Regions from separate parts of the Herminiimonas aquatilis genome, predicted to be linked through region 3. Evidence: predicted binding sites of a transcription regulator. Region 3 holds the regulator's gene; each other region holds the start of a gene.
The links. Region 3 encodes FliA, which starts transcription of late flagellar genes. Its sites were predicted from a motif close to CTAAAGTTTNNNNNNNNNNNGCCGNTA; they were not measured.

Region 1 (5,243 bases), on a different contig from region 3:
TGCAAACGTCACAGTTGCGGCCGGTTACGTTGAGAGCAGTAACGTCAATGCCGTCGATGCCATGGTCAACATGATCAGCCTTGCAAGACAGTTCGAGCTTCATATGAATATGTTGAAGCATGCCGAGAGTAACGCTGCGAAAGCTACTGAATTTCTCGCTTTGAATTAATGCAGCTACGCGCAAAATGAGAATGGACGAAATGTCTGTAGTCAGCTTGCCGAAATATTGGAGAAGAAAATGATTCGTTCCTTATGGATTTCTAAAACTGGTCTGGATGCGCAACAAACGCAGATGGACGTCATTTCCAATAACTTGGCAAACGTCAGTACTACCGGTTTCAAACGTACACGCGCAGTGTTTGAGGACTTGTTGTACCAGACGATACGCCAGCCGGGTGCGGCCTCGTCGCAGCAAACCAATCTGCCATCCGGCCTGCAATTGGGTACGGGTGTCCGTCCGGTTGCGACCGAACGAATTCATACACAAGGCAACTTGCAACTGACCGGCAATTCTAAAGACGTTGCCATCAATGGCGCGGGTTTCTTTCAAGTCCTGCTGCCGGATGGCAATACGGCATATACGCGCGATGGTTCGTTTCAAACAGATGATCAGGGGCAGCTGGTTACTTCCAGTGGTTTTCCAATTCAACCGGCGATCACTATCCCTGTCGGTGCAACCGGCTTGACGATCAGTCGTGACGGTATTGTGTCCGTCAAGTTGGAGGGGGCAGTGGCGGCAACGGAAGTTGGTAACTTGCAATTGGCAACCTTCATCAATCCGGCCGGTCTGGAAAGCAAGGGCGAAAACCTGTATGTGGAAACCGGTGCCTCCGGCAATGCCAATGCCAATACGCCAGGTACCAACGGTGCCGGCATCATGGTTCAGAATTACACAGAAACATCCAACGTCAACGTGGTGGAAGAACTGGTCAACATGATCCAGACCCAACGTGCATATGAAATCAACAGCAAGGCAATTACTACCTCGGATCAGATGCTGCAGCGCCTGACGCAGATGTAATGCGTGGTTCTTTCCTGCAATTGTGAGATTAACTGGCTTAAGCAGGGCAGCAGCAAGGGTAAAACGAGGTAAAGGATTTGCAATGAAAAAATATATTCTGATGCTGGTTGCAGTAACTACGTTGCTAGGAGGTTGCGCAACGATGCCGGATACGATCGTGCAGACGCCATTGACCGCGCGTCCGCAGGCCTCTAGCGCGATTGCGCCGCCAGCTAATGGTGCCATTTTCCAAAGTGCTGCTTACCGTCCGATGTTCGAGGATAGGCGGGCGCGTTTGATAGGCGACACCATCACCATCATCATTAATGAAAAGAGTTCAGCCGGCAAACTTGCAGGCAGCTCCGCCAGCAAAACCGGATCGGTTGCAGCAGGCGTACCGAATATTTTTGGTTTGTTCAGTTCGATCACAGGGCGTCTGAATGCGAGTGCCTCGAATGCACTCAAGTATGAAGATAAGGGTGCAGTTACTTCCAGTAATAACTTCATCAGCACTTTGACCGTAACGGTGATCGATGTCCTCTCGAATGGCAACTTGATTGTCGCAGGTGAGAAGCAGGTTTCTCTCGACAAGGGTTCCGAATTCATTCGTTTTTCGGGTGTGGTGGATCCAAGTACTGTCAACTCCGGCAATATCGTTTCGTCGACGCAGGTCGCCGATGCAAAAATCGAATATCGCACCAACAGTACGGTGGATGGCGCCGAAGTAGCATCCATGCTGGCTCGCTTCTTCCTCAGCGTACTGCCTCTCTGATCCTGTCGCGAGGCAACAAGGAATACACATGAAAACCGCAATCAGTACGTCAACAAGTACACCGTCCGTTTTGAAAAAAACGCTGCAGATAATCGCCTGTTCGGCGTGCCTGCTGTTGCCATTGACGTCGCAAGCAGAGCGCCTGAAAGATCTGACCAGCGTGCAAGGCGTGCGGCAGAATCAATTGCTGGGTTACGGTCTGGTAGTTGGCCTGGATGGTAGTGGCGATCAAACGACACAAACGCCATTTACGGTGCAGAGCATCGTGAGCATGCTGCAGCAGATGGGTGTGAATCTGCCGCAAGGTACCAATTTGCAATTGAAAAATGTCGCTGCCGTAATGGTGACCAGTTCCTTGCCTGCATTTGCACAACCTGGTCAGACTTTGGATATTACCGTTTCGTCCATGGGTAATGCAAAAAGCATACGTGGCGGTACTCTACTGATGACGCCGCTCAAAGGCGCAGATGGTCTGATTTACGCGATGGCGCAGGGTAATGTCGTGGTGGGTGGTGTCGGTGCTGCGGCAAATGGCAGCAAGGCACAGATCAATCATTTGAGCGTGGGCCGGATTTCCGCAGGCGCCACCGTCGAGCGGGCCGTCAACACTGCTTTGGGGCAGGGCGATGTTATTTATCTTGAGTTGAAAGAAAGCGATTTTTCCACTGCTAGTCGAGTTGCCGATGCAGTCAATGCCCGCTTTGGCGCGCAGACCGCTTCCGCACAGGATGGACGTGTGATTCGCGTCAATGCGCCGTTAGATAACAATGCACGGGTGGCTTTTCTCGGAGCCCTGGAAAGCATCAATGTCACGCCGGCACAAGTGAGTGCAAAAGTGATCATGAATGCGCGCACTGGTTCAGTCGTCATGAATCAGGCAGTGACGCTGGATACCTGCGCCGTATCGCACGGCAATCTGTCCGTGGTGATCAATACCCAGCCTGTGATCAGCCAGCCGGCACCGCTTTCCGGTGGGCAAACCGTGGTGGCCCAACAATCGCAAATCGAAATCAGCAAGGATCCGGGCAAGGTCATCTTGCTGAAAAATTCCGCCTCGTTGGCGGAGGTGGTCAAGGCATTGAATTCGATAGGCGCAACACCACAGGATTTGCTGGCGATTTTGCAGGCCATGAAGGCATCAGGTTCGCTGCGCGCAGAACTGGAAATTATTTAATCGTCACATGATTACGCCTGCTGACAATTCGAACAATAGCCTGGCGATCGATGCCAAGGGCCTTGATGCGCTGAAACAATCGGCGCGTCAGAATTCGCCTGAATCGATTAAGGTCGCGGCCAAGCAATTCGAAGCGCTGTTCATGAACATGATCATGAAGAGCATGCGCGATGCAACGCCGCAAGAAGGCGTGTTCGATAATCAGCAAACCAAAATGTACACCTCTATGCTGGATCAACAGCTGAGTCAGAACATGACGAGCCGCGGTGTGGGTTTGGCCGATGTGTTGATTCGACAACTGTCAGGCAATCAAATGAATGCGGCAGTGGCCAGTGAAACTGCTGCAAACCAAAATAGTGGCGCAGATGACCTGAGTTCGAGTTTGAAAACAGACTTGCTGCGCTCGCTATCCGAGCGCGCGGTGCGTGCGCCGCCACCGACTGACCAAGCGGTCGCCGCAACTGACAAGCCCAAGCATGTACAGGCATTCCAGGACAAGCTCACTGCACATGCGGAAGAAGCGAGCAAGACGACCGGTATTCCTGCCAAATTCATGCTGGGCCAGGCCGCTCTGGAAAGCGGCTGGGGCAAGCATGTTATCCGTACTGCAGATGGCGGCACCAGCCACAACTTGTTTGGTATCAAGGCAACCGGCGGCTGGAAGGGAAAAACAGTGGATGCAGTTACGACCGAGTACGTCAATGGCGTGCCACAGAAACGTGTAGAAAAATTCCGCGCCTATGACTCTTACGCAGATTCATTCCGCGATTATGCCAAATTGCTACGAGATAATCCACGCTATGAAAAAGTTCTGGCAAACGCGACTGATGTAAAAGGTTTTGCACAAGGCTTGCAAAAGGCCGGCTACGCGACGGATCCCAAGTACGCGGAGAAATTGACCAACCTCATCAATCGGAATCTGTCAGTCTGAGCCTAATCATTCATACAACTTGAATAGTTGTGCAAGTAGCAAGGGCGGGAATGAGGGGCTCAAGTTTTCCCTTGATGTGCCGTACACAACGATATAGCGTTCAAAGAAATAGACCATGCCTAATATTCTCAGTATCGCGACCAGTGCACTTGCCGCAGCCCAGGCTGGTCTGGCGACGACCGGACACAATATCGCAAACCAGAAAACCCCGGGCTACAGTCGCCAATTGGTGATTCAGACGTCGCTGGGCGGGCAAAATCTTGGTGGTGGTTATATTGGTAACGGCACGACAGTAGAAACCGTACAGCGCGTTTATAACGAATTCATCTCAAAGCAAGTTGTCGCTGCGCAAGGTAGCGCCAGCCAACTGCAGAGTTACGCTACTCAAATTGGCAAGATCAATAATATGATCGCCGACTCCGCCACTGGTCTGACACCAGTAATTCAGGATTTCTTCAAGGGCATACAGGATTTAGTCAGCAACCCTGGCTCGTCGCCGTCACGTCAAGCTATGTTGTCGGGCGCAGAATCGCTGGCGGCACGTTTTCAGACCATGGACGGTCAGTTGCGTGCAATCCGCGAAGGCGTGAATACTGAAATTAGCGCAAGCGTCACCAATATCAACGGTTATGCTGAACAGATTAGTCAATTAAATATCGCGATTTCCAAAGCACAGGCCAATGGACAACCGCCTAACGATTTGCTCGACCAGCGCGATTACCTGGTTGGCGAATTGGCGAAGGAAGCCAAAGTTACTGTTAACAAGCAGAGTAGCGGTTACAGCGTCTATATCGGGAATGGCCAGCCTTTGGTTGTTGGTAATTCCGTCTATAAATTAACCACCGTTGCATCGTCGACTGATTTGGGACGTCTGCAAGTTGGTTATATTTCGAAAGGGACCACGGTTACCCTGCCTGAAGAGTCAATAACAGGTGGCAAACTGGGTGGTTTGATTGAGTTCCGTAACAAGTCGCTGGACCCAATCCAAAACTCCTTGGGTCGTATCGCACTGGGCATGGCAGAAACCTTCAATGCGCAACATCGCCTCGGGCAAGATCAAAACGGTAATTTGGGCGGCGACTTTTTCAATTCTGCCCAACCTGCCGTCAATGCTGATTACAACAACACCGGTACTGCAGTTGTCGGTGCGACGATCAGCAATGTCAGTGCACTGACTACCAGCGATTATCGTGTGTCATACGATGGTAGCAACTACAGCGTGACGCGCATTTCTGATAATGCGTCCATGTATTCCGGCGCAACATTTCCGACTGCCACGATTGATGGTGTAGATCTTACGATGACATCGGGGCCGATGGCCGCTGGTGATCACTATATCGTGCGACCAACCGTCAATGGCGCCGCC
Region 2 (5,243 bases), on a different contig from region 3:
AGTGTGCACGGCGATGCACGGATGCCGCGTTCTACCTTGCCGGAGTTGGGATCGGCCGGTACTTCATCATCGATTTCACCATCCGGGTTATGGAAAGCATGCAACTTCGGATTCAATAGTGAGAGGAGTGTAGGCACACGTTACACATTAAGTGATGACGGGATGTCTAGCCAGAGAATATGTTTAATTCGAGTTGCAGGAAATAAAAGAAGTCTTGTTTGCTCATGCTTGACGTTTGCTGCTATCGCTGGCGCAAACCCGATTCCGTCCACTTTCCTTGGCTTCGTATAGCGCCTGGTCGGCTGCCAGTACAAGATCGGCTGGTGAATTATTTTTACGGAATGGAATGAACGAGGCTGCGCCGGCGCTGATAGTGACGGCACCTCCCACATTTTCCGCATGTACGATGTTGATTGCTTGAATTGCCATGCGAACGCGTTCAGCTACTGCGACGGCACCGGCAGTATCGGCGCCGGGTAACAGGATGGCGAATTCCTCACCGCCGTATCGTGCAACCAAATCGCCTGGTCGTGCCGAGGCCGTCTTCAAGGTCTTGCTTATTTTTTTCAGGCACTCATCGCCTTGCGGGTGACCGTACTCATCATTGTATTTCTTGAAAAAATCGACATCCAGCATGATCAGCGAGAGCGGGGTCTCGTTACGCATGGCACGTGCATATTCTTCATCGAGTGCGGCATCGAAACGACGCCGATTCGCTAATCCGGTCAAGCCATCCTCCAGCGCCAGGGCAGCGAGTTCCCCATTGATTCTTTCCAGATCGTCCCTGGCCGCGCGCAACTCGGATTGTGCGTGTTCGCGCTTGGCAATCTGACGAATGAGGTGCAGGCCCAGTATCCATAAAAGAGCAATGACGATCGTGCTCACCAAACTGAAACGGATGGTTTCTTCACGCCAGTCGGTGAGAACTTCATCATTTGAAAAGGCGACTGAAACAAAGAGCGGGTAGTGATCCAGATGGCGATAACTATAAATACGTTCCACGTTGTCGAGTGATGACGTGATGACGGTCGTGCCTACAGGACCGTTACGCACGTAGTATTGATAGACTGGCCCATTTTTCATATCGGTGCCGACTAATGCGTCGTCGAATGGACGACGTACCAGCATGGTGCCACCATCATTTAGTAATGCGATTGAGCCTAGTTCGCCAATATCAAAACTTTCGTAAAAAGATCGAAAATTCTGGATGTTGATTGCAGCCAGCGCCACGCCGGCAAAGCTACCATTGGCATGTTCCACTCTACGTGACACGGTAATGACCCATTCCCCTGTGTAACGACTGTGTACGGGCGGGCCTATATAAGGACCGCGGTCTACGTGTTCCCGATGAAAAATAAAATACGCGCGATCACTGACATCGATCTTCTTTGACTCGGTTCCCCATGAATCTGCGACGGACTTGCCTTGCTCGTTGTAGATGGAAAGGCTGTCTAATACGGGAAGATCAGCGACGCGATCCTGCAAGTAAGTATTCAGGCGATCAAGGCGTGTGCTCTCCCGGGTATTTTGTTCCCACATTTCAACCAATCCCACCAGCACATTGTCGATGCCGCCTATCGTATCTTCAGCGTGCTGAGCGAGTGCTTTCGCCATGTTGCTGGTGCTGGTTTGCGCTTCGTGCAACTTTGCCGTATGGGTATTCCAGCTATTCCATGCCAGTATGCAAATGAAAACGAGGGTAACAACGAGGACAAAGGCGCAAAGCGCGCCTTGTATGGAAAGCTTCTTAGTGGTTTTGCGGGAGGAGGGGGGCGAAACAGTCAAAATTATTGCCAAGATTGAACATGCCTTGATTATAGCGTATCAATGGCATGCTTTTCCCGCATACGCTGCTCGTGCCAGGCGTGCTTTCGCTGTTATTAGAGCCAATATTCCAGCCGACGCGCCATCCATTCGCGTAGCCGATCCGAAGCCGGACGTTGCTCCCATTTTTCAGGAGTGATTTCTACAGAGTTTTTCAAGTCTTCATTGAAAGCGCTTTCCATCACCGTACCGAAATTCTGATCGATGGCAATCAGGTTAACTTCACTGTTATGCAAAAAGCTGCGCATATCCAGATTGGTCGAGCCTACTGTCGACCAGTAACCATCGATGACGGCCGTTTTTGCGTGCAATACCGATGCTTGCAATTCAAAGATACGTACACCGCTGGCCATCAATTGGCTATAGAAAGATCGGCCGGCATGTCTTACCAGGCCGGTATCTGATACGCCGGGGAAGACAATCTTTACATCGACGCCGCGTTGCGCTGCTTTCGTGAGTGCATCTACCATTTGTGCATCCGGCACGAAGTAAGAGTTGGTAATGTGTATGGATGTCTTGGCTTCTTGCATGGCCAAGATGTACGCCTTGTATATCTCATAGTCGCCATCAGGTTTGCTACCGATCACGCGCACAATTTTGTCGCCTACAGGCTTTAGTTGTGGGAAGTATTTCCTGGCGGCGATATCATCAACTTTTTGACTGACCCATGTTTCCATGAACAGCCACTGGAAAGATGCGACTGCCGGACCTTCGACCTGGATATGGGTGTCGCGCCAGCCTATATTAGAGCGTTTTTTGGAGCGTGAACGGAATAGCGAACTTGAAGAATAGTCATCTGTAATATTGATGCCACCAGTAAAAGCGATCATGCCGTCGACGACCAGAATCTTGCGGTGATCGCGATTATTCAAGCGCCAGGAAATCATGCGTTTGAAGGGATTGACCGGGTTGAACTCGACGACGCTGATACCGGAGTCACGCAACTTCTGGAAAAATTCGGGCGGTGTATCGAGGGAACCGATGCTGTCGTAGATGACGTTGACCTGAACACCTTCGCGTTGCTTTTGTATCAGCAGATCGGCGAATTCTCCACCCAGTCCTTCCTGATCAAAAATATAGGTTTCCAGATTGATATTGTCTTTTGCATCCTTGATGGCGGCCATCATCGCCTTCATCGTCTGCGGGCCGTCATTCAGTAATGTGAGCTTGTTTCCGGCGATTAAAGGACTTCCGGTCGCGGCTTCTTCCAGTGCGGCGAGTTCAGGCAAATCCACCTTTGCATTCCGCAGTCTTTGTGCGAGCAGGGATTCAGTTTTATGTTTTGATAACGAGCCGTTTGCGGTTTGAATCGTGGCAGAATTTTGAGGTTCCAGCGATGTCTTTAAATATTGAACATCGGGCAATGAAGCGCAAGCGCTCATCGAAAGACAAAGTGCCACGAAAGGAAGGCTCTTCAAGAATTGAACGCGAAATCGATTATGCATGATGATTTTATATTTTAGATTGTTCAACAGAATCAATACCAACGTGATTTAAATCCCCGTCAACCGAGGCAGTATGCAATTCTTTTTCTGCATTCCGAAAATGAATGTACATGCATACCCAAGATAATCGATATGACAGCGAAAGCTTTAAAAAGTTGGTTTCAAAGCAAACTTTCTTTTCGCTATGTAATTATGTATAGACCTACCTGTAATTTTTACATCTACGGGTTTCTGCATGGTGAATCTAAAGTATTTCATCCATCTGCCGTTATAAAATAAGAAGCGCTATTTCAGGCGTAAAGAGGCGAATATGGACGTAACTAACATTGCGAATCTGGCGACAAATCTGGCGCAACAGCGCAACGATATGGATATCTCGGTAGCTGTTTTCAAAAAAGCATTGGATGCACAAAGCTCGGCGGCGCTTTCCTTGATTGAAGCTATCCCGACCGTATCGCTTCCTCCTCATCTGGGTAACAACGTCAACACAAAAGCTTGATCACCAAAGACGTTTAATGATCGTCTTGTCGGGATTGCAATATTGAATCTGCGTCCTCATCTGCTTTTCTTCAAGAAAACAGTGAGGTAGACAATGGAAACAGCAGACGCAATACTTGAATTCTGGTTTGGCTCTGACCTTGATGATGCAAAGGTTGCCGAACAAAAGAAAAAGCTCTGGTGGTCCAAGGATGTCGCGGTTGATGACATCATCTTGCAGCGCTTCGAAAAATCCACCTTGTCTGCAGCAGATGGATCGTTGAGCGCGTGGGAATCCACGCCGCGCGGATTACTTGCGCTGATTCTACTGACCGATCAATTTCCCCGTAATATGTATCGCGGCACATCAAAGTCATTTGCATTTGATGCATCTGCATTGCGATTGATCAAGCGTGCGCTGGAGCAGGGCCTTGTTCAATCCTTGCGACCGATTGAACGTGTGTTTGCTTATCTGCCGCTGGAGCATTCTGAATCGATTCAAGATCAGGAGCGCGCAGTGAAATTGTTTGAGCAGCTAGCAAACGAAGTGCCTGCTATACATAAATCCACTTTCGAAGGTTTTTCCCGGTTTGCGATTCGTCATCGCGACGTCATCGCCCGGTTCGGGCGCTTCCCGCATCGCAATGAAATTCTGGGACGCACTTCCACTGACGAAGAAATCGCATTCCTGAAGACAGCTGGCTCTTCTTTTTGATGCTGCCGCTGATAAGTCTGCCTTCGACCTCAAGCAGACACCTCGCATCCAACCAATTCTGATGGCACACGGCCGACGATGAGCGCAAACAGTCAAAAAATACGATTTTTTCGAAGAAGAATTCCGTCGTTCGAATGCATCCCGGACTGCCACGACTGCTGCGGTCCAGTGACTGCCTCGTCGGAGGAGATGGCGCGACTGCCTGTCAAAAGCAACGTCGATCGCGAAAAATCTCTCGCTGAGTGGCGCTGTGTGCATCTTGGTGAACACGGCTGTGAGGTGTACGATGAACGTCCATTGATTTGCCGATTGTTCGGTACTATCAACACGCTGAGATGTCCGCGCGGCAGGCAACCAAACATGTTGGCCGATCCAATGATAGAGACGCAGATTTTTGAATTCATGCGTCACACGCGTCACGTGTTGGTCTGAGTCAGAAAAAAGTTAGTTGATATTATCTTTGCAAACGCAATCTCATTTTTATGAGAAATATAAACAGATAGACGTCAGCGTTTGGCCGAAAACGGATTTTCAATAACGCCAGCTAGGCCAATAGTCCATGAGCTGGGAGATAGAAATTCGGACTAGTAAGACACTAGTTGCCTGAATAAAGCACACGGTTATTTGTTAGCCGTATGATTATGTTTTTGTGGCTGGTGAGATTGCCAGCAGGCTGTCCAGCGGTATCGATGAAATTGGAATAGCTATAGACGTCGATGGCATCGTTATACCGTTTCGGCAGCGGCACGTTGACGATCGACGCCGGGGGGACTTGTAACGAG
Region 3 (5,243 bases):
AGCAGGATATTGGCGGCCAACTGATTGGTCAGCTGTTCGCCAAGCCACAAGTTCTTTACATCACGGCAGCCATCATCGGCGGCATGGGTTTGATCCCGGGCATGCCACATATCGCCTTCCTGTTCCTTGCCGGTGTGATGGCAGGCGCTGCCTATCTGGTTTCGCAACGCGCGTTGAAGGCACCGGAAGTCGAGCCTGAAGTGACGGCACCGCCGCCAGCGCCTGAAGTCGAAGAAGCAACCTGGCAAGACATCGTGCAAGTCGATACCCTGGGTCTGGAAGTAGGCTATCGCCTGATTCCATTAGTGGATAAATCTCAAAGTGGCGAGCTGCTGCGTCGTATAAAAGGTATACGCAAAAAATTCGCACAGGAAGTCGGTTTCCTGTCGCCCCCAGTCCATATACGCGACAACCTTGAGTTGAAGCCATCCGCCTATCGCATCACGCTCAAAGGTGTGGAAGTCGGTAGCGGCGAAGCACACGCGGGCCAGTTCCTTGCGATCAATCCAGGCATGGTGAGCGGTACCTTGCCTGGTCAGGCAACCAGTGACCCAGCCTTTGGTTTGCCGGCGACATGGATCGATGCAAATTTGCGCGAGCAGGCACAAGGCATGGGTTACACCGTCGTTGATGCCGGCACCGTGGTGGCAACGCACTTGAATCATTTGATCACGACGCACGCAGCAGAATTGCTTGGTCGCCAGGAAGTGCAGCAACTGCTCGACCATCTGACCAAGGAATCGCCAAAACTGGTGGAAGACCTGGTGCCAAAAATGATCCCGTTGTCGACGCTGCAAAAAGTTTTGCAAAACCTGCTGGTCGAAGGCGTGCACATTCGCGATATGCACACCATCATCGAAACCATGACCGAGCATGCGAGCTTTACGCAAGACGTCAACGAGCTGACCGCGCTGGTGCGTGTGGCACTCGGTCGCGCGATCGTGCAGCAGCTGTTCCCATCGACGAATGAATTGTCGGTGATGACGCTGGATAACCGACTCGAACGTCTGTTGACGCAAGCGTTGAGCGCAAGCGGTCCGGAAGGCGCGGGCATCGAACCCGGTCTGGCCGACACCATCGCTGCACAGGCGGAAGCCGCCACGCGTCAACAGGAGCAAATGGGATTAACGCCGGTACTGTTGGTGCCGGCACAGTTAAGGGCATTGCTGGCGCGCTTTCTGCGCCGTGCATTACCGCAGTTGAAAGTTCTTTCGCACGCAGAAGTGCCCGATTCAAAAACGATCAGAGTTACTAGCTTAGTTGGAGGCCAGATATGAATGTCAAAAAATTCACAGCAAGCACGTCGCGTGGTGCATGGAGTCTGGTGCGTGAAGCATTGGGCCCGGATGCCGTTATTCTCTCCAACCGTGCAGTGGAGGATGGCGTCGAGATTCTCGCGCTGGCTGGCGAAGACATGGCGGCACTGGCCGAGCCTATGGTCGAGAAAGCGATTTCCGAAACCACTCTGGCCGCGTTGTCACCCAAGCACAAACTGACGCATGCTCAGCCCGCACCGTTGGCTATTCCTGCTCCTGCAGTGGCCTCGGAATCTGTACCTGCAGCACCGGTATCGCAATCCGCATTGGGTGACATCAACACGGCCGAGTTGCATGACGTGATGAAAGAAATCCGCTCCATGCGCGGCATGCTGGAAATGCAGTTGGCTGAATTGGCATGGACCGATCAGCACAAACGCGAGCCAGCCAAATCCAGCGTCTTGCGCGAAATGCTGGCCGCCGGATTCAGCGCCAGTCTGTCGCGCTATCTGATTGAAAGAATGCCTGCTAATGCCAGCAAGGATAGCGGCATGGAATGGATCAAGACCATCCTGACGCGCAACCTGGCGACCATCGGCAATGAAAACGAAATTCTTGAAAAAGGCGGCGTGTATGCATTGGTCGGCCCTACCGGCGTAGGCAAGACCACGACTACTGCAAAACTGGCGGCGCGTTGCGTGATGCGCCACGGCCCCGGCAAACTCGCATTGATCACGACCGATGGTTATCGTATCGGCGGCTACGAGCAATTGCGCATTTACGGCAAGATCCTCGGTGTAATGGTGCATTCGGTCAAAGATGAAGCCGACCTGCGTATCGCCCTTGATGAACTCAAAGGCAAGCATACGGTATTGATTGATACCGTCGGCGTCAGCCAGCGCGATCAAATGGTGGCGGAACAGATTGCCATGTTGAGCGGTGCCGGCAGTCAGGTCAAACGCCTGTTGTGCCTGAACGCGACATCGACCGGCGAAACGCTTAATGAAGTAGCGCGTTCTTACATGGGCGATGGCCTTGCGGGTTGCATATTGACCAAATTAGATGAAGCTGCAACCATCGGCAGTGCACTAGATGTAGTCATTAGACAGAAATTGAACTTATACTACGTAGCTAATGGACAACGCGTGCCGGAAGACCTGCACGTCGCGAACCAACAGTACCTGGTGGACCGTGCATTCAAGCTCAAGCGCGAGACGGCACCATTCCAGTTCAACGATGCGGAAATACCTTTGGTAATGGCAAATACGGCAAGAGCAATGAACGACAAAAGTTTGCGTGAGGTGATTCTTGGCTAGTTTCGAATGTGATCAGGCAGAAGGTCTACGGCGCATGCTCGCCGGACCGAAGCCGCGCATTTTCACATTTTTATCCGCTACGTCGATTGCGGATAAAAGTGCAATGCTGGTCAATTTGAGCGCTTCACTTGCTTCCAGCGGCAGCGATGTCGTATTGCTGGACGCGTGCATGTCGAAGAATGGCATCACACGTCGCATGGGTGTTGAAGTACATGCGACCCTGCTTGATGTGGCGCGTCAACAGCGCGCCCTGAATCAAGTCGTGCAAGCCATGCCGCAAGGCTTTGGACTTGCATCTTTGACTAGCGGTTCGGTGCATGCTGCCTCGCGTGATGCTGACCAGTTGCGTCGTCTGTCGAACGCCTTCGGCGTACTGGCTGCACAATCCGATGTATTGGTGGTGGATGCAGAGTTGGACGAGAGTGATAATTTCACGATTCCTGGCATGGCCAGCGGCGACATCGTGATTCAGGTCGCCCCCGGCGCGGCTTCGATCAAGGAAGCCTACTCGTTGATCAAGCGCCTTAACAATCAATTGGGTCGTCGACCTTTTGGCATCCTGGTGACGGGAGCCGACGAGCGCGAGGCCGCACTTGTCTATCAAAACATGGCGCAGGTTGCCAGCCGCTATCTGGCGGTACAACTGCATTCCATAGGTTCAATTCCCTCGGACGAAAACACGACACGCGCTGCGCGTTTGGGGCGCGCCGTGATTGATGCATTTCCCATGGCCGGCGCGTCGGTTGCGTTCCGTCGGCTGGCAGAGCGTTTTGCCTTGTCCGCGCATGGCGCCAAGTTCGGGGCTTGATCGATGTACACGGCAGAAGGAAAATCGGATAGGGATCATCTGGTAAGTCAGCATGCACCGCTAGTCAAGAAACTCGCGCACCAGATGAAAGCCAAATTGCCTCCCAGCGTAGAAGTCGACGATCTGATCCAGGCAGGCATGATTGGTTTGCTGGACGCTGTCAGCCGTTACGAAGAAACACATGGTGCCCAGTTCGAAACCTATGCCGTGCAACGCATACGCGGTGCCATGCTGGATGAATTACGCAGCAGTGACTGGATGCCACGCAGCATGCGTCAGAACATGCGCAAGATCGAGGTGGCGATGAACAGTCTGCAGCAAAAGCTGGGCCGCCCACCGAATGAAAGCGAAGTTGCCAAGCAACTCAAGTTATCGCTGGCCGATTATCAGGATTTGCTGAGTGACGGCGGCGGGCATCAACTGGTGTATTACGAAGATTTTCACGATAGTGAAGATAACGAACACTTCCTTGATCGTTATTGCACCGACGAGTCGCCCGATCCTTTACAGAATTTGATGAACACCGGTTTCCGCTCGGCGGTTATCGCAGCCATCGAGGCATTGCCGGAACGAGAAAAAATTCTAATGAGTTTGTACTACGAACAGGAAATGAATCTGAAGGAAATCGGGGCCGTGATGGGTGTCACCGAATCACGCGTGTCACAATTACATAGCCAGGCCATCGCCAGGATGCGTGCAAATTTGAGGGAGAGAGCGTGGACTGGGGTAGCTTAATTGGCATAGCGCTTGCGCTTGGCGGCTTGCTCGCCGGACAACTGCTGGAAGGCGGCAAGCTCAGTTCACTGATTCAGCCGGCCGCGTTCATCATCGTGGTGGTGGGCACCATGGGTGCAGTCTTGCTGCAAAGCGGCTGGCCGACTTTTGTGCGCGGTATCAAAATGGCGAGTCGCGTGTTCGTGCCACAGGATGATGATTATCCAAGTCTGATGCGCGAGATGACGAACTGGAGCACGATAGCCCGCCGCGAAGGCCTCCTGAGCCTGGAGCGTGTTATCAAGGACGTCAAAGATCCTTTTATTGCGCATGGCTTGCGCTTGATCGTCGATGGCGTCGATCCGCACAAATTGCGTGGCGTGCTCGACTTGGAAATCGACGCATATGAAACGCGCGAACGTCTGGCTGTAAAAATCTGGGAGTCCGCAGGCGGTTATGCACCCACCATCGGTATTCTCGGTGCAGTACTGGGTTTGATCCATGTGATGGAAAATCTGTCTGATCCTAGTCGTCTAGGTAGCGGGATTGCCGTGGCCTTTGTTGCAACGATTTACGGTGTCGGGTTTGCCAATCTGGTGTTTTTGCCGATTGCCAGCAAACTCAAGGCGATCGTCGCCCGCGATGTCTTCAAGCACGAGATGCTGGCCGATGCGTTCTCCGGTATTGCTGCTGGTGATAATCCTCGCTTGATCGAAGAGCGCATGAATATCTACCTGATGTAACTTGCTTACAGTCCAGACAACGCACATGGCCCGCAAAAAACACGAAGAAGAACACGAAAACCATGAACGTTGGCTGGTGTCTTATGCCGACTTCATTACCTTGCTGTTCGCCTTCTTTGTCGTCATGTACGCCATTTCATCAGTCAACGAAGGCAAGTACCGCATTCTTTCCGACTCTCTCGGGATTGCTTTCGGCGGTGCTACACCCAAAACGCCAGCTTTGAAAGATCCCATCGAGGTCAACCGTCCGGCATTGAACAGCCGGCCGATTCTTACCCCGGCACAACGCGCCAGTGACGCCGCCGTCAAACGCGAAAAAGCACAGATGACGAATATCGCGCGCGATATTCTGAAAGCAATGGCACCGTTGATCAGTCAGGGCAAAGTGCGCGTGACACAAACTAGT

Region 1: flgK (flagellar hook-associated protein FlgK) is a predicted target of FliA. The motif match lies at 3,936-3,962, and genes of this name have one in related genera.
Region 2: ACFQO0_RS16795 (YjfB family protein) is a predicted target of FliA. The motif match lies at 3,514-3,540, and genes of this name have one in related genera.

The regions. Positions count from the first base shown of each region.
Region 1 covers NZ_JBHTCC010000001.1:127,070-132,312, reverse strand. The annotation lists gene flgF (flagellar basal-body rod protein FlgF) at 1-169, shown strand, start outside; gene flgG (flagellar basal-body rod protein FlgG) at 239-1,021, shown strand; gene ACFQO0_RS00645 (flagellar basal body L-ring protein FlgH) at 1,104-1,772, shown strand; gene ACFQO0_RS00640 (flagellar basal body P-ring protein FlgI) at 1,801-2,946, shown strand; gene flgJ (flagellar assembly peptidoglycan hydrolase FlgJ) at 2,954-3,877, shown strand; gene flgK (flagellar hook-associated protein FlgK) at 3,993-5,243, shown strand, end outside.
Region 2 covers NZ_JBHTCC010000007.1:9,686-14,928, forward strand. The annotation lists gene ACFQO0_RS16780 (hypothetical protein) at 1-137, opposite strand, end outside; gene ACFQO0_RS16785 (sensor domain-containing diguanylate cyclase) at 223-1,797, opposite strand; gene cls (cardiolipin synthase) at 1,881-3,269, opposite strand; gene ACFQO0_RS16795 (YjfB family protein) at 3,580-3,768, shown strand; gene ACFQO0_RS16800 (DUF924 family protein) at 3,862-4,461, shown strand; gene ACFQO0_RS16805 (YkgJ family cysteine cluster protein) at 4,540-4,893, shown strand; gene ACFQO0_RS16810 (hypothetical protein) at 5,057-5,243, opposite strand, start outside.
Region 3 covers NZ_JBHTCC010000003.1:150,392-155,634, forward strand. The annotation lists gene flhA (flagellar biosynthesis protein FlhA) at 1-1,277, shown strand, start outside; gene flhF (flagellar biosynthesis protein FlhF) at 1,274-2,572, shown strand; gene ACFQO0_RS13180 (MinD/ParA family ATP-binding protein) at 2,565-3,380, shown strand; gene ACFQO0_RS13185 (RNA polymerase sigma factor FliA) at 3,384-4,115, shown strand; gene ACFQO0_RS13190 (flagellar motor protein) at 4,097-4,837, shown strand; gene motD (flagellar motor protein MotD) at 4,863-5,243, shown strand, end outside.